3 regions of the Nonomuraea sp. NPDC050328 genome follow, and region 3 is predicted to be linked to each of the others. Evidence: riboswitches for the same ligand, from Rfam matches in the RefSeq annotation. Region 3 holds a riboswitch; each other region holds the start of a gene.

Region 1 (6,175 bases), on a different contig from region 3:
TTCTCGACCTGCTCGGGGGTGCCGCCCAGGACCTCGGTGAGGCCGGCGGCGGCCATGGAGCAGGCCGAGCCGACCTCGCCCTGGCAGCCGACCTCGGCGCCGGAGATGGAGGCGTTCTCCTTGAACAGCACGCCGATGGCGGCGGCGGTGAGCAGGAAGCGCACCACGCCGGCGTCGTCGGCGCCCGGGACGAAGCGCGAGTAGTAGGTGAGGACCGCCGGGATGATGCCGGCGGCGCCGTTGGTGGGGGCGGTGACGATCCGGCCGCCGGCGGCGTTCTCCTCGTTGACGGCCAGGGCGAACAGGCCGACCCAGTCCATGGTCTGGAGCGGGTCGTGCGAGGGCGTCTCGGCCTGGAGGCGGCGGTGGAGCTGGTGCGCGCGACGCCTGACCTTGAGGCCGCCGGGCAGGACGCCCTCCTTGCCGATGCCGCGGCGCACGCACTCGGACATCACGTGCCAGATGTCGAGCAGCTTGGCGCGGATCTCGGCCTCGGTGCGGCCGAAGGCCTTCTCGTTCTCCATCATCAGCCCGGAGATGGACAGCCCGGTCTCCGAGCACTGGGCGAGCAGCTCGGCCGCGGTGCTGAAGGGGTACGGCAGAGCCGTGTCGTCGGGCTTGATGCGGTCGGCGCCGGTGGCGTTCTCGTCCACGACGAAGCCGCCGCCGACGGAGTAATAGACCTTCTCCCGCAGCACGTCGCCGTTGGCGGCGTAGGCGGTGAAGCGCATGCCGTTGGGGTGGCCCGGCAGCGAGATCTTGCGTTCGAAGACGAGGTCCTCGCCGACGACGAAGGGGATGGTGTGCGTGCCGTACAGGTCGATCTTGCCGGAGGCGCGCATCTGGGCCAGGCGCTCGTCCACGGTGTCGACGTCGACCAGTTCGGGCTTCTCGCCGGACAGGCCCAGGAGCACGGCCTTGTCGCTGCCGTGGCCCTTGCCGGTCAGGCCGAGCGAGCCGTACAGGATGGCTTCGACCCGGGCGACGTCCGGCAGGAGGCCGTCGGCGTCGAGGCCACGGGCGAACTTGTGCGCGGCGGCCATGGGCCCGCCGGTGTGCGAGCTCGACGGACCGATGCCGATCTTGAAGAGGTCGAAGACGCTGATCGCCATTGACTTGCGCCTTTCACGATAAAAGGGGTACCGGGGCTCCGGACGAAGCCCCGGCCGGGAAGATCAGGACTCGCCGGAGGTGAGGGCGGTGTACTCCTCGGCGGACAGCAGGTCCTCCGCGTCGCCCTCCAGGCGGACGCGGAACATCCAGCCCTCGCCGTACGGGTCGCTGTTGACCAGGTCGGGCTTCTCCACGACGGCCTGGTTGACCTCGACCACCTCGCCGCTCACCGGGGCGTAGATCTCGCTCACCGACTTGGTGGACTCCACCTCGCCGATGGAGTCGCCCGCCTCGACGGTGGCGCCGGCCTCGGGAAGCTGCACGTAGACGACGTCACCAAGGGCCTCCGCGGCGTAGGCGGTGACGCCCACGGTCACGGTGCGGCCGTCGTCCAGGCCCGCGACCCACTCGTGCTCTTTGGTGTAGTTCAGGTCGTCAGGGATGTTGCTCACTTGTTCCTCCTGTAGAAAGGCAGCTCAACCAGGTCCATAGGCTCTTGGCTGCCCCGGGTGTCGACGGCTAGGCCGCCGGTGACGCCGGTGTCGACGTAGGCCATCGCGATCGGCTTGCCCAGGGTGGGCGAAGGGGCGCCGCTGGTGACCTCGCCGACGACCTGACCTCCGGCGACGACCGGGAACCCGTGGCGCGGGATCCGGCGGCCCTGGGCGACCAGGCCGACGAGGCGGCGCTTGGGCTCGCTCTCGCGGAGCGGTTCAAGCGCGGCCTTGCCGACGAAGTCGCCGGGCTTGTCGAATTTCACCACTCGGCCGAGGCCGGCGTCGAACGGGGTCAGGTCGGCGCTGAGCTCGTTGCCGTACAGCGGCATGCCGGCTTCGAGGCGGAGGGTGTCGCGGCACGACAGACCTGCGGGAATCATCCCGTACGGCTCGCCCGCCTTCATCAGCTCCTGCCAGAGCGCGACCGCGTCGGCGTTGCGGACGAAGAGCTCGAACCCGTCCTCGCCGGTGTAGCCCGTGCGGGCGATGAGCGCCTCGGCCCCGGCGACCGTGCCGGGCAGGCCGGCGTAGTACTTCAGGCCCGCGAGGTCGGCGTCGGTGAGCTGGGCAAGGATCTCCTGGGCCCGCGGCCCCTGGACGGCGATCAGCGCGTAGGCGTCGGAGCGGTCGTCCACGTCGGCGTCGAACCCGCCGGCCCGGTGGCGGAGCTGCTCGGCGACCATGAGGTAGTTGGAGGCGTTGGCGACGACCATGAACTCCTGGTCGGCCAGCCGGTAGACGATCAGGTCGTCGAGCACGCCGCCCTCGGCGTTGACGATCATCGTGTAGCGGGCGCGGCCCGGGACGAGCGCGGACAGGTGCCCCACCAGGGCGTAGTCCAGCAGCTCGCCGGCCTGCGGCCCGGTCACGTAGATCTCCCCCATGTGGGAGAGGTCGAACAGGCCGGCGGCCTCGCGCACGGCCCGGTGCTCGGCCGACTCGCTCCCGTAGCGCAGCGGCATGAGCCAGCCGGCGAAGTCGGTGAGGGTGGCGCCGAGACTCTCGTGGACGTCTCGCAACGGTGTGGGTCGTGCCATGTGTTCGCACCTCAGAGGCAGGGTCGGATGCCAGGATCCTCCCCCTCTGTCATGATGCCTGAGAGTTTCGCCTGGATGTTTGCCCAGACTTTCACCTTCGGCGAGGCGGCTTTCCCGGCCTGCTTTCCAGAGGTCACCCTGGCCCGTACGGTCCTTTGCCTTGAGAGGTTCGCGGGGAGGGCTTGCTCCTTCAGGGGCCCTGACCGGATGTCAGGGCTCTCTCCCGCACGGGTTCATCGGTGTCGCCTTCAGCCTAGTGGGCGGGACACCCTCTGCGAAACCCGCAAGAACCGCCTGCCGTACCACGAGAAGAAAGGTGGACGAGGGGCGGGCTCCGGCCTGGTCACCCTCAGGCCTGTCGCGCGGCCGCCCGGGTAGCCCCGGTCCCAGCTCGGCCGGCGCGAGCCGTACCCCTCGTCCACCTGCTTGACCGCGTGACCACAAACCCCCAGCCGTGGCCACGCGGGGTTCTCAGATGCGCTGCCAGAGCGCCGGGACGTTCGGCGGCTCCCATCCGGGCAGGGCGGTGTGGCCCTGCAGGCAGCGGTAGCTGACGCCCTGGTAGGTCACCGTGGCGCCGGCCGCGTAGACGGTGTAGGCCGTCCAGGTCGTCTCGCCCCCGCCGCCGCCGACGGTCAGCGAGAAGCTCGCCGAGCGGTCGGAGTTGCCGCGCAGGGTGATCTGGTGGGTCCCGGCCGGGGTGCCGGCCGCGACGGCGATCGTCACGGTGGCGGACTGGCCGGACTGGATCTGGACCGGGCTGAAGGAGACGGTCACGCCGGAGGGGGCGCCGGTGGCGGTCAGGCTGACCGGCTTGGCGTTCCCGCTGGTGACCGTGGTGTTCAGGGTCGCGGTCGTGCTCTGGCCCGGCTGGACGGTGGCCGAGGACGGGCTGACCGCCATCGAGTAGTCGTCACCGGTCGGGGTGCCGACGACCAGCGTGAAGGTCGCCGTCTTGGTGGAGTTGCCGCGCAGGGTGATCGGGTAGGTCCCGGCCGCGGTGCCGGCGCCGGCGGCGACGGTCACGGTGGCGGACTGGCCCGACTGGATCTGCGCCGGGCTGAAGGAGACGGTCACACCGGAGGGGGCGCCGGTGGCGGTCAGGCTGACCGGCTGGGCGCTGCCGCTGGTGATCGTCGTGGAGACGGTGGCGGTGGTGCTCTGGCCGGGCTGGACGGTCGCCGAGGACGGGCTGACCGCCATCGAGAAGTCGTTGCCGGGCTGCGAGGTCACCGCGAGCTGCCACAGGACGTGCGCGGCCGCGTCGGCGTTGCGGTCCAGGGCGGTGGTGTTGACGTTGGCCGGCCAGGTGTCGCACGCCGAGTGGTAGCAGCGGTCGAAGGACTGGTTGGCCTGGCCGCCCCACTTGGCCGCCTGGGCGGCGCTCTTGCGCTCGCTGGCGCCGGTGAAGACGCCGCCGACCCGCACGCCGGCGTTCTTGAACGAGGCGTGGTCGCTGCGGCCGTCGCCGATCCGCTCCGGCTCGGTCTGGATGCCGAGCGTGGCGTAGTAGTCGTTGAACAGGCGCTGCAACTGGGTGTCGTCGTCGTAGACGAAGTAGCCCGGGTTGGGCGAGCCGGTCATGTCGAAGTTGAGGTAGGCCTCGACGCCGGAGGCCCCGCCGTTCTGGACGTAGTACCGCGAGCCGACCAGACCCGACTCCTCGGCGCCCCACCAGCCGAAACGCACGTGCTTGCCGAGCGTCGGCCGCTGGGCGGCGACGGCGAGCGCGACCTCCAGCAGGGAGGCCGAGCCGGTGCCGTTGTCGTTGATGCCGGGGCCGGAGGTGACGCTGTCCAGGTGGGCGCCGAGCATGATGGTCGGGCTGGCGGGTCCCTGGGGCCAGTCGGCGATGAGGTTGCTGCCGCCGCTGAAGTTCTGGACGCGGGTGGTGTACCCGGCGGCGTCGAGCTTGCCCTTGATGTAGTTGAGCGAGGCGGTGTAGCCGGGCCGGCCGGAGGCGCGGTTGCCCCCGTTGGCCTGGGCGATCGACTGGAGCTGGCTCAGGTGCGCGGTGATGCTGCCGAGCGGGATGTCCGGGGCGGCGACCGCGCCCTGAGCGGGAGCGGCGGCCAGCCCGGTCAGCGTGAGCAGGCACGCGACTGCTGACAGAAGTGCTTTCTTCACGGGAAGAGCTCCTAGGAGGGCCCGGCCCCCTCGCGGGGGCCGGGTGCTCGATGGGTCAGAGTCGCTGCCAGAGGGCCGGGACGTTCGGCGGCTCCCAGCCGGGGAGGCTGGTGTGCGCCTGGAGGCACCGGTAGGAGACGCCCTCGTAGGTCACGGTCGCGCCGACCGCGTACGGGGTCCACGTCTGCCAGGTGGTGCCCTGGCTGCCGCCGACGGTCAGGCTGAAGGTGGCCGAGCGGTCCGCCGAGGCGCCGTCACCGGAGATGGTGATCGGGTAGGTGTTCGGCGAGACCGAGGCGCCCACCGAGATGGTCACGGTGGAGGACTGGCCGGACTGGATGGTCGCCGGGCTGAAGGAGACCGTCACGCCCGCCGGGGCCCCGGAGGCGCTCAGCGTCACCTGCTGGGCGTTTCCGCTGGTCACCGTGGTCTGGAGGGTGGTGGTGGCGGAGGAGCCGGCCTGGACCGAGGCGCTGCTCGGGTTGAGGGCCATGGAGTAGTCGTCGCCCTGGCTCGCGCCGATCTGCAGGCTGTAGCCGGCCTGGCGGTCGACCGAGGCGCCGTCGGCGATCACGGTGACCGAGTGGGTGCCGGCCGGGCTGCCCGAGGTGGTGGCGAGGGTCAGGGTGGAGGACTGCCCGGACTGGATGGTGGCCGGGTTGAAGGTGGCGGTCACGCCGGCGGGGAGCGGGCCGGTGCGCAGGGTGATCTGCTGGGCCGCGCCGCTGGTCACCGCGGTGCTCACGGTGGTGGTGGCGCTGCCGCCCGGCTGGACGGTGCCGGAGGCCGGGTTGAGGCTGACCGAGAAGTCGGGACCCTGCGAGGAGCAGGTCGGGTCACCGGCGCGCGGGCCGAGGTTGATGCCCTTCCAGGCCTCCAGCACCACGTTGAACTCGGTGCAGCTCGGCGCGAAGAGGGTCTTGGCGGCGTTCAGCGTGGCGACGCGGGCCTTGAGGTGGGTCCAGGGCGCGGTCTTGTTGTTCAGCGCGGTCATGAAGATCTGACCGGCCTTCTGGACGCCGAGACCGGTGATCGCCGGGCCGTTGTCGCAGCGGGTGCTGGCGCTGGTGCCGGCGGCGGTGAGCACGAACCAGTGGTTCTGCGGGCCCGCTCCGGCGTGGACCTCGGGGAAGGAGCCGGTGTAGCAGTTCGGGTGGCTCAGCGCGGAGGGGTTGGCCATGTTGCGGATCGCGCCGCCGGGGCCGCTGCCCAGACCGGTCTCCTCGCCGACCAGCCAGTCCGGCGGGTCGTTCGGGTTGTTGGCGTAGTTCTCGACCAGGGCGCCGAAGATGTCACCGGTGGACTCGTTCAGGCCGCCGGCCTCGTTGCCGCTGCCCGCGCCGCCCGGGGTGGTCTGGAAGATGGCGTGGCCGTACTCGTGGCCGACGACGTCCATGGGGA
Region 2 (6,175 bases), on a different contig from region 3:
GTCAGCTCCTCGCGGGCGCACTTCGGCGTGCGCTTCGACCCGGTCGGCGAGCGCATCGCGCTGGTGGACGAGAAGGGCCAGTTCATCAGCGAGGAACGCGCCCTGCTGGTCGTGCTGGACCTGGTCGCCGCCGAGCGGCGCACCGGGCGGGTGGCGCTGCCGGTGACCACCACCCGCGTCGCCGAGCAGGTCTGCCGCTTCCACGGCGTGCAGGTCCAGTGGACGCCCACCGCGCTCGACTCGCTGACCGCCGCCGCCCGCCAGAGCGAGATGATCTTCGCGGCGGACGGGCGCGGCGGCTTCGTGGTGCCCGAGTTCGCGCCCACCGTCGACGGGCTGGCCGCCTTCATGCGGCTGCTCGGCCTGGTGGCCAGGACCCGGCTGTCGCTCAGCCAGATCGACGCCCGCATCCCCGAGGCCAAGCTGCTGCGCCGGGCCGTGCCGACGCCGTGGGCGGCCAAGGGCGTCGTCATGCGCTCGGTGATCGAGGCGGCCGAGGGACTGCGCACCGACACCACCGACGGGGTGCGGGTGCTGTCGGCCGACGGCGGCTGGGTGCTGATCCTGCCCTCGGCCACCGAGCCGGTCACCGACCTGTGGGCCGAGGCGGCCGACGTGGACGCCGCACAGGCCCTCCTGGAGCGCTGGGGGCGAGTCGTGGAGGAGGCGTCGGGATCTTGACCCGGCTTTCACCTCGGTGTTGGACCTTGGGGTGCGCTGGGCGGTAACTTTGTCCCCGACCAGACTCAGGAAACGTACGAGCGTGTCGCCAGCGGCTCGTCTTGACCTTTGCGGCGCTACAGCGTAAGTTGCGGCATTCGCAATGTTGACAGCGATACAAGCGAAGGCGCGCCCGGGCACCGAAGCAGCGCCGTCGCGGTAGGAGGCCGAGCCGATCGATGCCGAGCGTCTACTGCACGCAGTGCGGGCACGCCAACCCCGAGGATGCCCGTTTCTGTTCCCGCTGTGGATCACCCCTGACCAGGTCCGAGGTCACGGGGGACACCACATCGACGATCTCCGTCGCGGGAATCGAGGCGTACGAGGCTGAGACCGGGGAGTTCCTCTTCGCCGAGCGGCAGTTGGTCGAGCAGCTCCCGCCGGGCGCCGCGCTGCTGACCGTCGTGCGCGGGCCCAACGCGGGCAGCCGCTTCCGGCTGGACCAGGACCTGACCACCGTCGGCCGGCACCCGGAGAGCACGATCTTCCTCGACGACATCACGGTGTCGCGCCGGCACGTGGAGTTCTACCGCCACCCCGGCGGCCGCTTCACCGTCCGTGACGTGGGCAGCCTCAACGGCACCTACGTCAACCGGGAGCGCATCGAGGAGGTGCCGCTGCACTCGGGGGACGAGGTCCAGATCGGCAAGTTCAGGCTGGTGTTCCTCTCTCGATGAGCGCGCAGGCGGCTCGCTCGCACATGAGCATCGGCGAGGTCCTCGCCCTGCTCAAGTCCGAGTTTCCAGACGTCACCATCTCCAAGATCCGTTTTCTGGAGGGGGAGGGGCTGATCGAGCCGGACCGCAGCCCCTCCGGTTACCGCAAGTTCACCCACCTGCACGTCGAACAGCTCCGCTTCATCCTGCGCGAGCAGCGTGACCACTACCTGCCGCTGCGCGTCATCAAGGACAAGATGCTGGAGGAGCTGTCCCGGCCGCGTGCCGTACCGGACAGCAAGGAGGTACGGCTCAGCCGCGACGAGCTGCTGGAGGCGGCCGGGCTGACCGAGGAGGCGCTGGCGGAGCTGGAGGACTACGGCCTGCTGGCGCCGGTCGCCCGGCGCTACGACGAGGAGGCGCTCCAGATCGCGCGGACGGTCGGGGCGCTGGCCCGTTTCGGTCTGCACGCCCGCCACCTGCGGGCGGTCAAGGCGGCGGCCGAGCGCGAGTGCGGCCTGGTCGAGCAGACCGTGGCCCCGGTGCTGAAGCGGCGCGCCCCCGGAGCGATCGGCGAGGCCCACGAGAACGCCCGCGAGCTGACCGGCCTGCTGCTGGATCTGCACGCGGCCCTGCTGCGCTCCGGCGTCCGGTCGGTGCTGGGCGGCTGAGGCATCGGGCACATTCCGGGCCTTGCGGGTGTTACGTTGGAAGAGCCTGTCGCTCGCTTTTCAGTCGCCATTTCGGATTTCGGAGCAGCCCGTGGTGCAGATGGAAGTAGTGGGCGTTCGCGTTGAAATGCCCACCAATCAGCCGATCGTTCTGCTCAAGGAGGCGAGTGGTGACCGATTCCTGCCTATTTGGATAGGAATGACAGAAGCGCAGGCGATCGCGCTCGCCTCCGCGGAGGAGCCGCCGCCCAGGCCGCTCACCCACGACCTGTTCCGCGACGTGCTCAGCGCCCTCGGCGTCAGCCTGCGCGCGGTCAACATCGTCGCCCTGCGTGACGGCATCTTCTTCGCCGACCTGGTCTTCTCCAACGGCGTCGAGGTCAGCGCCCGCCCGTCCGACTCCATCGCCCTCGCCCTGCGCACCGGAGCGCGCATCTACGCCAGCGAGGAAGTCGTCCAGGAAGCCGGTGTCGTCATCCCCGACGACCAGGAGGACGAGGTGGAGAAGTTCAGGGAGTTCCTTGACCAGATCACGCCCGAGGACTTCGGCCGCGCGGGGTAGCTATATAAGAGCATTTACGCTTCACGACTCGCCGGGGCGGATCGTTGACTGAGCATGGTCACGGTCCTACGGTGCAAGTGAAACCCGCGGTCGCCCGAAGAACCCCCAGATCAGGCCGCGGGATGAGAGAAAGCCGGAGGTCCGCGTGGCGGTCAGCAGCGGCGAGGGAAACAGGGCCGGCCAGGAAGATCCGGCCCGGCGCGAGGACGCGCGCCAGCGTGCCGGTGAACAGGGGCTGCTCTTTGACCAAGAGCCCGCCTCCCAGCCTGGCAACCTCGGCTACCGCGGCCCTACGGCCTGTGCGGCGGCCGGCATCACCTACAGGCAGCTCGACTACTGGGCGCGCACGGGTCTGGTGGAGCCGACGATAAGAGCCGCGCACGGCTCGGGCTCCCAGCGCCTGTACAGCTTCCGCGACATCCTGGTGCTCAAGGTGGTCAAGCGGCTGCTCGACACCGGAGTCTCGCTCCAGCAGATCCGCACGGCCGTGCAGCACCTGCGCGACCGCGGCGTGGCCGACCTGGCCCAGATCACGCTGATGAGCGACGGGGTGAGCGTCTACGAGTGCACCTCCGCCGACGAGGTCATCGACCTGCTCCAGGGCGGTCAGGGCGTGTTCGGCATCGCGCTGGGCCGCGTGTGGCGGGAAGTCGAGGGATCGCTCGCGGAGCTGCCGGGGGAACCCACGGCGGCCGAGGACGGCAACGCCTCGGCCGGCCACCCGGCTGACGAACTCGCGCAGCGCCGACGTGCGCGGAGGATTGGCTGAGGGTAATCTGGGCAGCGAAGCTTTCGACCCCGTGCGGGAGAGTCCCCAGCAACTGTGGGGCGCCGAAGGAGCAACCCTCCCCGGAATCTCTCAGGCACCCGGTACCGCTCGGGCGAGGCGACTCTGGAAAGCAGGCGCGCCCGCCAGGCGCGTCTCACCGACGGTGAAAGCTCCCTCGGGAGTGAAGCTCTCAGGTTGCGATGACAGAGGGGGAGACTCGGCACCCGCCTGCGCGCTGTCTCCAGGAGGCACCCTTCATGTCTGAGCTTTTCTCCAGCCGTCACATCGGCCCGTCCGACGCCGAGCAGCAGCGCATGCTGGAGGCCGTGGGCTTCGAGTCCGTCGCGGATCTGGTCGCGGTAGCCGTACCGGAAGCGATCCGGGCCAAGGACGCGCTCAAGCTGCCCGCCGCGGCGAGCGAGATCGAGGTCATCGGCGAACTGCGCGCCCTGGCCGATCGCAACCAGGTCCTGACCAGCATGATCGGCCTGGGCTACTACGACACGGTCACCCCGGCGGTCATCCGCCGCAACCTGCTGGAGAACCCGGGCTGGTACACCGCCTACACGCCCTACCAGCCGGAGATCTCGCAGGGCCGCCTCGAGGCGCTGCTCAACTTCCAGACCGTGGTCTCCGACCTCACCGGCCTCGACGTCGCGGGCGCCTCCCTGCTGGACGAGGGGACGGCCGCCGCCGAGGCGATGACCCTGGCCCGCCGGGCCGGCAAGGCCAAGAGCAACGTCTTCGTGGTCGACAACGACGTGCTGCCGCAGACCAAGGCGGTGCTGGCCACCCGCGCCGAGCCGCTCGGCATCGAGCTGGTCTTCCAGCGCCTCGACCAGGAGCTGCCGGAGTGCTTCGGCGTGCTGGTCCAGTACCCCGGCGCCACCGGCGCCGTGCGTGACTTCCGCGCCGTGGCCGAGCGGGCCCACGAGCTCGGCGCGCAGGTCGTCGCCGCCGCCGACCTGCTGGCCCTGACCCTCATCGCCTCGCCCGGCTCGCTCGGCGCCGACATCGCGATCGGCTCCTCGCAGCGCTTCGGCGTGCCGTTCGGCTTCGGCGGCCCGCACGCCGCCTACATGGCCGTGCGCGAGGGCCTGCAGCGGCAGATGCCCGGCCGCCTGGTGGGCGTCTCGGTCGACACCGACGGCGACCCGGCCTACCGGCTGGCCCTGCAGACCCGCGAGCAGCACATCCGCCGCGAGAAGGCCACCAGCAACATCTGCACCGCGCAGGTGCTCCTGGCCGTCATCGCCGGCATGTACGCCGTCTACCACGGCCCCGAGGGGCTGCGCCGGATCGCCTCGCGCGTGCACGCCCAGGCCGCCGCGATCGGCCACGCGCTGTCCGGCGCCGGCGTCCCGGTGACCGAGCACTACTTCGACACCGTCACCGCCTCGGTGCCGGGCAAGGCCGCCGCGGTCGTCGCCGAGGCGCTCTCGCGCGGCGTCAACCTGTGGCAGGTCGACGCCGACCGCGTCACCGTCGCCTGCGACGAGAAGACCGGCCCGGCCGAGGTCGCCAAGGTGCTGGAGTCCTTCTCCGCCGCGCTCGGCCTGCCGATCGAGGCGCCCGCCGCCGGCGAGGAGCTCACCGCGCTGCCCGAGGCGCTGCTGCGCACCGACGACTACCTCACCCACCCGGTCTTCCACACCCACCGCTCCGAGACCTCGATGCTGCGCTACCTGCGCCGGCTCCAGGACAAGGACATCGCGCTCGACCGCTCGATGATCCCGCTGGGCTCGTGCACGATGAAGCTCAACGCCACCACCGAGATGGAGCCGATCACCTGGCCGGAGTTCGCCGGCATCCACCCCTACGCCCCCGAGGAGCAGTCCGAGGGCTACCGGGAGCTGATCGAGACCCTGGAGAGCTGGCTGGCCGAGGTGACCGGCTACGACGCCGTCTCCATCCAGCCCAACGCCGGCTCGCAGGGCGAGTTCGCCGGCCTGTTGGCCATCCGCGCCTACCACCGCGCCAACGGCGACGCTGAGCGCGACGTCTGCCTCATCCCGTCCTCGGCGCACGGCACCAACGCGGCCAGCGCGGTCATGGCCGGCATGCGCGTCGTCGTGGTCGCCTGCGACGATGACGGCAACGTCGACCTGGCCGACCTCGACGCCAAGATCGCCAAGCACGCGGACAAGCTGGCCGCGATCATGGTGACCTACCCGTCCACGCACGGCGTGTACGAGGAGACCATCACCGAGGTCTGCGCCAAGGTCCACGAGGCCGGCGGCCAGGTCTACGTCGACGGCGCCAACCTCAACGCGCTGGTCGGCCTCGCCAAGCCGGGCGAGTTCGGCGCCGACGTGTCCCACCTCAACCTGCACAAGACCTTCTGCATCCCGCACGGCGGCGGCGGCCCCGGCGTCGGCCCGGTCGCCGTCCGCGCCCACCTGGCCGCCTACCTCCCCGGCCACCCGCTGCGCGAGGGCTCGGCGGTCGGTCCCGTCTCCGCCGCGCCGTACGGCTCGGCGGGCATCCTGCCGATCTCCTGGGCCTACGTCCGGATGATGGGCGGCGACGGCCTGCGCGCCGCCACCGAGCAGGCCATCCTGTCGGCCAACTACCTCGCCCGCCGGCTGGCCCCGCACTACCCGGTGCTCTACACCGGCCGGGGCGGGCTGGTCGCCCACGAGTGCATCGTCGACCTGCGGCAGATCACCAAGGAGACCGGCGTCACCGTGGACGACGTGGCCAAGCGCCTCATCGACTACGGCTTCCACGCGCCGACCATGTCCTTCCCGGTGGCCGGCACGCTGATGATCGAGCCGACCGAGAGCGAGAACCTCGC
Region 3 (6,175 bases):
GTACCCGGCGTGCCCCGCCAGGTGCGCCCACCCCGCCCCCTCGGCCGGCTGCGCCGCCGAGCGCCGGTTGTCCACCACGGTCTCCACGGCCACCCCGTCCGAGCACGTGATGCCCGCCCCCAGGCAGACCACCGCCTCGTCGAGGAAGACCCACGCCTTGAACGCCTCCAGCGTGCTGCCCAGCCCGGCCAGGTGCTGCCCCACGATCGCGTAGGAGCCGTCGCTCGCCCCGCCCACCCAGCGCCACTTCGTGCGCGTGTCGCCCCAGCCGCGGCCCGCCCCGTCGGCCAGCCGCCGGGTCGAGACGGTCGTGCCGGGCAGCCGGTAGGGGTCGACGGTGTGCCAGAAGTCGGAGTAGTGGTCGCGCTGCCCGGCGGCCCACCAGTAGAGCATCCCGGAGCCGGTGTGCCAGCCGCGCAGGTTCTCGCCGTTGCCGTGCTCGTAGTGCCCGATCCGGTAGGAGGACATGCTGAGCGCCGCGGTCCAGCCCGGCCGGCGGTGCACCGCGCGGGCGCTCATCGGGAACAGCCGGTGCCCCACCGGCTCGGGGGCCGCGGGCACGCTCGCGTCGGCCAGCAGGTCCTCGAACCCCGCCCGGTAGCCGCCCCGCTCCGCCCAGCCCTTCACCAGCGACCGCCAGCGGGCCCGCTCCGCCGCGGGCGCCGACTCGCCGAGCAGCAGGACGGCCGAGGCGATGGCCTGGCCGCGCCGGTGGTCACCGTACGGCCGGCGCGCGATCCCCCGGCCGCTGACCAGGTCCATGCAGAGCCCGTCCAGCACGAAGGGCGCGAAGCTGCGCTCCACCTGGTCGAACAGGAACCGCCCGTCCACCTCCCACGGCGTGCCGCGCACCAGCGCCAGCATGATCGCCGCCCCGGAGAGCAGCACCGCCCCGTAGCCGCCCTGGTAGGGGATGGTCGTGTGCTGGAGGAAGGACCCGTCGCGGTAGAACCCGTCGCCCTTCTCGACGTAGCGGAAGACCGGCGTCAGCGCCTCGGCCGCCCGCCGCACCTCGTCCGGCTCCTCCACCACGATCGCGCGCAGCAGCCGGACCAGGCACAGGTCCACCCGGTTGGCGCCCGTGCTCCGCCCCCGGTAGGCCCTCAGCCGGTTGTCCGGCACGAAGTGCCGCACCGCCTCGGCCAGGGCCCGGTCGCGCGAGCCGATGAGCACGGCGGCGTCCAGCAGCTTGCGCGGGACCCCGATCTCCCAGTCCCACCAGTTGCCGACCGGCTCGGCGCCCTCGGCGTACACGTGCCGCACGTAGTGGGCCAGGCCCTCGGCGGTCGCCTCGGCCAGGCCGGGATCGCCGGTGATCGCGTGCGCCCTGGCCATCGTCTGCAGCCGCGCGGGCGTGTCGTCGAGCGACGGGTAGGGCAGGTCGGCCCAGAGCCCGCCGCGGGCGGGCCGCATGCTCGCCCGGTGCCCGGCCGCCGCCTGTTCCACCCTCCCCGCGTACGGCACCGCCGTCACCTCACGCCAGCGGCGACGCAACAACGGGAAGGTGGCGTCGGGCGTGTGGGCGGGCCGGGCCGGGAGGAGCGTGGCCAGCGTGCCGAGCGCGGCGAGGCTGCCCAGCCTGGCCAGTGCGCGCCGCGAGAGGGGGGACACAACGGTGATTATCCGCGACTTGTTGACACGACGGCTGAGCCGTACCTAATGTCCTGACCTGGACAACATGTCCTGACCTGGACAACTGCATAAGCCCATGATCCCGCGCGGGAGAGTCCACAGGCTGTGGACGCCGAAGGAGCAAACCTCCCCGGAAACTCTCAGGCCCAAGACCGCGTGGAGGAGGCGAACTCTGGAAAGAGGCGCACCCGGCGTCTCGCCCACGGGGCAAACCGCACGCAAGCGCGGTGAATCTCTCAGGCCTATGACAGAGGGGGAGGCCCTACGGCTACGTGAGGAGCCTCATGCTCGACGCACCCCTGTCCGCGGTCGACCCCGAGATCGCGGCGGCGCTGGACGCCGAACTCGACCGCCAGCGCACCACCCTGGAGATGATCGCCTCCGAGAACTTCGCGCCGGTCGCGGTCATGCAGGCGCAGGGCAGCACCCTCACCAACAAGTACGCCGAGGGCTACCCCGGCCGCCGCTACTACGGCGGCTGCGAGCACGTGGACGTCGTCGAGCAGCTCGCGATCGACCGCGTCAAGGCGCTGTTCGGCGCCGAGCACGCCAACGTGCAGCCGCACTCCGGCGCGCAGGCCAACGCCGCCGCCATGCACGCGCTGATCACGCCGGGCGACACCATCCTGGGCCTCGACCTCGCCCACGGCGGCCACCTGACGCACGGCATGCGGCTCAACTTCTCCGGCAAGCTCTACAACGCCGTGGCCTACCACGTCTCGGAGAGCGACAACCGGGTGGACATGGCCGAGGTCGAGAAGCTGGCCCTGGAGCACCGGCCCGCCCTGATCGTCGCCGGCTGGTCGGCCTACCCGCGCCACCTCGACTTCGCCGAATTCCGCCGGATCGCCGACCTGGTCGGCGCCCGGCTCATGGTGGACATGGCGCACTTCGCCGGCCTGGTCGCCGCCGGGCTGCACCCCAGCCCGGTGCCGCACGCCGACGTCGTCACCACGACCACGCACAAGACGCTCGGCGGCCCGCGCGGCGGCGTCATCCTGTCCACCGCCGAGCTGGCCAAGAAGATCGACTCCGCGGTCTTCCCCGGCCAGCAGGGCGGCCCGCTGGAGCACGTCGTCGCGGCCAAGGCGGTCGCCTTCAAGCTCGCCGCCACCCCCGAGTTCCGCGAGCGGCAGGAGCGCACGCTGGAGGGCGCCCGCATCCTGGCCGCCACGCTCACCGGCGCCGGGCACCGCCTGGTCACCGGCGGCACCGACGTGCACCTGGTGCTGGTCGACCTGCGCGAGTCGGTCCTGGACGGCAAGCAGGCCGAGGACCGGCTGCACTCCATCGGCGTCACGGTCAACCGCAACGCCGTGCCGTTCGACCCGCGCCCGCCGATGGTCAGCTCCGGGCTGCGCATCGGCACCCCCGCGCTGGCCGCCCGCGGCTTCGACGCCCGGGACTTCACCGAGGTGGCCGCGGTCATCGCCGAAGCGCTGCGCCCCGAGCTCAACCCGCCCGCGCGCACCCGGCTGCGGGCCAAGGTGGCCGAACTGGCGCAGCGGAGGCCGCTCTACCCGGAGCTGTGACCGTTCACCTGCCCTAGCTTGACCCAAGCGGGGATAGGAATCCGGACATGAGCACATCAGGGGCGGGGAGCGTGGCCACCGCCGCGCTCAGCGCCCCCGATGTTCATCCTGCTCCGGTTGACGGCGGTGTCCCCCCACGACCGGGACACCGCCTTCAGCCGGACCTGAGCGCCCGCTCGATCTCGGCCAGCACCCCCGGGTCCTCGATCGTGGACGGCGGCCGGTAGGTCCTGCCGTCGGCGATGGCCCGCATCGTGCCCCGCAGGATCTTGCCCGACCGGGTCTTGGGCAGCCGGGCGACCACGCTGACCCGCCGGAAGGCCGCGACCGGGCCGATGCGCTCGCGCACCAGCGCCACCAGCTCGGCCTCGATCTCCGCCGCGGGCCGCGCCGTCCCGCTCTTGAGCACCACGAAGCCGGCCGGGACCTGCCCCTTGAGCTCGTCGGCGACCCCGATGACCGCGCACTCGGCGACGTCGGGGTGGGTGGCGACGACCTCCTCCATCGCCCCGGTGGACAACCGGTGGCCGGCCACGTTGATCACGTCGTCGGTGCGGCCCATGACGAACAGGTAGCCGTCGGCGTCCAGGTGGCCGCCGTCGCCGGTGAGGTAGTAGCCCGGGTAGCGGGCCAGGTAGGCCGACTCGAAGCGGTCGTGGTCGCGGTAGAGCGTGGGCAGCGTGCCCGGCGGCAGCGGCAGCCGTACCACGATGGCGCCCTCGACCCCGGGCGGGCACTCCGCGCCGTTCTCGTCCAGCACCCGCACGTCGTAGCCGGGCACCGGCACGGTCGGCGAGCCGGGCTTGGGCGGCAGCGGTTCGAGTCCCATGCAGTTGGCCGCGACCGGCCAGCCGGTCTCGGTCTGCCACCAGTGGTCGATCACCGGGACGCCCAGCAGGTCGGAGGCCCAGTGGTAGGTGTCCGGGTCGAGCCGCTCCCCCGCCAGGAACAGGTAGCGCAGGCCGTGGTCCTTCACCAGGTCGCCGTTCGGGTCCTCCTTCTTGATCGCGCGGATCGCGGTCGGCGCGGTGAACAGCGTCTTGACGCCGTACTCCCCCGCCACCCGCCAGAACGCCCCGGCGTCGGGCGTGCCGACCGGCTTGCCCTCGTACAGCACGGTCGTGCAGCCGGCCAGCAGCGGCGCGTAGACGATGTAGGAGTGCCCGACGACCCAGCCCACGTCGGAGGCGGCCCAGAAGACCTCGCCGGGCCCGGTGTCGTAGACGGCGGCCATGCTCCAGTGCAGGGCCACCGCGTGGCCGCCGTTGTCGCGCACGATGCCCTTCGGCATGCCGGTCGTGCCCGAGGTGTAGAGGATGTAGAGCGGATCGGTCGCCGCCACCCACTCGCAGCCGGCCGGCTCGGCCCCGGCCACGGCGGTGGCCCAGTCGAGGTCGCCCTCGCCCATGGCCGCCTCGCACTGCGGGCGCTGCAGGATCACGCAGTGCTCCGGCCGGTGCGCGGAGGCGGCCAGGGCCGCGTCGAGCAGCGGCTTGTACTCCACGATCCGGCCCGGTTCCAGGCCGCAGGAGGCGCTCAGCACGACCTTCGGCCGCGCGTGCTCGATCCGGGCGGCGAGTTCTGGCGCGGCGAAGCCGCCGAAGACGACCGAGTGCACCGCGCCGAGCCGCGCGCAGGCCAGCATGGCGACGACCGCCTCGGGGACCATCGGCAGGTAGATGACGACGGTGTCGCCCCGGCGCACGCCGAGCGACTTCAGCAGCCCGGCCGTCCGGGCGACCTCGTCGTGCAGCTCGGCGTAGGTGTAGCTGCGCCTGGTCCCGGTGACCGGGCTGTCGTAGATCAGCGCGGCCTGGCCGCCGCGGTCGGCCAGGTGCCGGTCGAGGGCGTTGTAGCAGGTGTTGAGCTCACCGCCGGGGAACCAGCGTTCCCCGGCGAAGACCTCGGTGAAGGGAGTGTGCCAGTCGATCCCGGCGGCCGCCTCGCGCCAGAACGCGCCGGGATCGTCGAGGCTCCGCCGGTAGACCTCGTGGTATCGAGCCATGGCCCGATCGTGTCACCTCAGGGCAGCTCCGCGAAGCGCTCGACGGCCTCGACGCTGCCGGAGACGATGATGACGTCGCCGTAGCTCAGCTCGGTGTCGGCGGTGGCGTAGGTGAAGTCCTCGCCGGGGCTCTTCACCGCGACGATGGTCACCCCGTGCTTACGCCTTAAATTCGACTGGCCCAGCGGGCGGCCCACGTACTCCTTCGGCGGCCGGGTCTTGGCCATCGCGAAGTTCTCGTCGACCTCCATGTAGTCGAGCATGCGCCCGCTGACCAGGTGCGCCACCCGCTCGCCCATGTCGTGCTCGGGGAAGACGACGTGGTGCACGCCGATGCGGTGCAGGATCTGGCCGTGCTGCTTGCTGATCGCCTTGGCCCAGATGTCCTCGATCTCCAGCTCGGCCAGGAGCGAGGCGGTCAGGATGCTCGCCTCCAGGTCGGTGCCGATCGCGACGACCGCGCGGTAGAAGTCGGGCACGCCGAGCTGCTTGAGCGCCTCCATGTCGGTGGCGTCGGCGGCGGCCACGTGCGTGATGTGCCCGGAGAGCTGCTGCACGGTCTTGGGGCTGTTGTCGATGGCCAGCACCTCGGTGCCGCGCCGGGTCAGCTCCAGCGCCAGCGAGCTGCCGAAACGGCCGAGGCCGATGACCACGACCGGGTCGCGGTTCTTGTCAACCAACGAGCATCCTCTCCTCGGGCAGCTCGTAGCGGGTGCGCCGGTCGCGCAACGCCAGCGCAGAGCCAAGCGTAAGCGGGCCGATCCGGCCGATGAACATCAGGAGCGCCAGCACGACGTGCCCGGCGGGCGGCATCTCGGTGGTGATCCCCGAGGACAGGCCGGTGGTGGAGAAGGCCGAGATCGCCTCGAAGAGGATCTGGTCGAGGTCGTGCTTGGTCATCACCATGAGCGCGTAGGAGGCCACGCCGATCGCCGCCGCGCTGAGCAGGACGACGCAGATCGCCTGGCGCTGCACCGCCTCGGAGATGCGCCGGTGGGCGATGTTC

Evidence for each region. A riboswitch is a leader RNA that binds a small molecule or an ion and turns the genes downstream of it on or off. The one in region 3 is predicted to bind glycine.
Region 1: another riboswitch for glycine. It lies ahead of gcvT (glycine cleavage system aminomethyltransferase GcvT); the one in region 3 lies ahead of glyA (serine hydroxymethyltransferase).
Region 2: another riboswitch for glycine. It lies ahead of gcvP (aminomethyl-transferring glycine dehydrogenase); the one in region 3 lies ahead of glyA (serine hydroxymethyltransferase).

Annotation. Positions count from the first base shown of each region.
Region 1 is NZ_JBITIW010000001.1:187,068-193,242, reverse strand. Features, by position in the region: gene ACIBG7_RS00825 (L-serine ammonia-lyase) at 1-1,112, opposite strand, end outside; gene gcvH (glycine cleavage system protein GcvH) at 1,176-1,565, opposite strand; gene gcvT (glycine cleavage system aminomethyltransferase GcvT) at 1,562-2,647, opposite strand; glycine riboswitch at 2,786-2,883, opposite strand; gene ACIBG7_RS00810 (M28 family peptidase) at 3,119-4,774, opposite strand; gene ACIBG7_RS00805 (M4 family metallopeptidase) at 4,830-6,175, opposite strand, start outside.
Region 2 is NZ_JBITIW010000003.1:641,599-647,773, reverse strand. Features, by position in the region: gene ACIBG7_RS14500 (mannose-1-phosphate guanyltransferase) at 1-681, shown strand, start outside; gene ACIBG7_RS14495 (FHA domain-containing protein) at 900-1,397, shown strand; gene ACIBG7_RS14490 (MerR family transcriptional regulator) at 1,394-2,047, shown strand; gene ACIBG7_RS14485 (bifunctional nuclease family protein) at 2,139-2,609, shown strand; gene ACIBG7_RS14480 (MerR family transcriptional regulator) at 2,755-3,378, shown strand; glycine riboswitch at 3,403-3,495, shown strand; gene gcvP (aminomethyl-transferring glycine dehydrogenase) at 3,636-6,175, shown strand, end outside.
Region 3 is NZ_JBITIW010000004.1:196,217-202,391, reverse strand. Features, by position in the region: partial or broken gene ACIBG7_RS17165 (polysaccharide lyase 8 family protein) at 112-1,413, opposite strand; glycine riboswitch at 1,710-1,797, shown strand; gene glyA (serine hydroxymethyltransferase) at 1,917-3,164, shown strand; gene ACIBG7_RS17155 (propionyl-CoA synthetase) at 3,319-5,169, opposite strand; gene ACIBG7_RS17150 (TrkA family potassium uptake protein) at 5,187-5,849, opposite strand; gene ACIBG7_RS17145 (potassium transporter TrkG) at 5,842-6,175, opposite strand, start outside.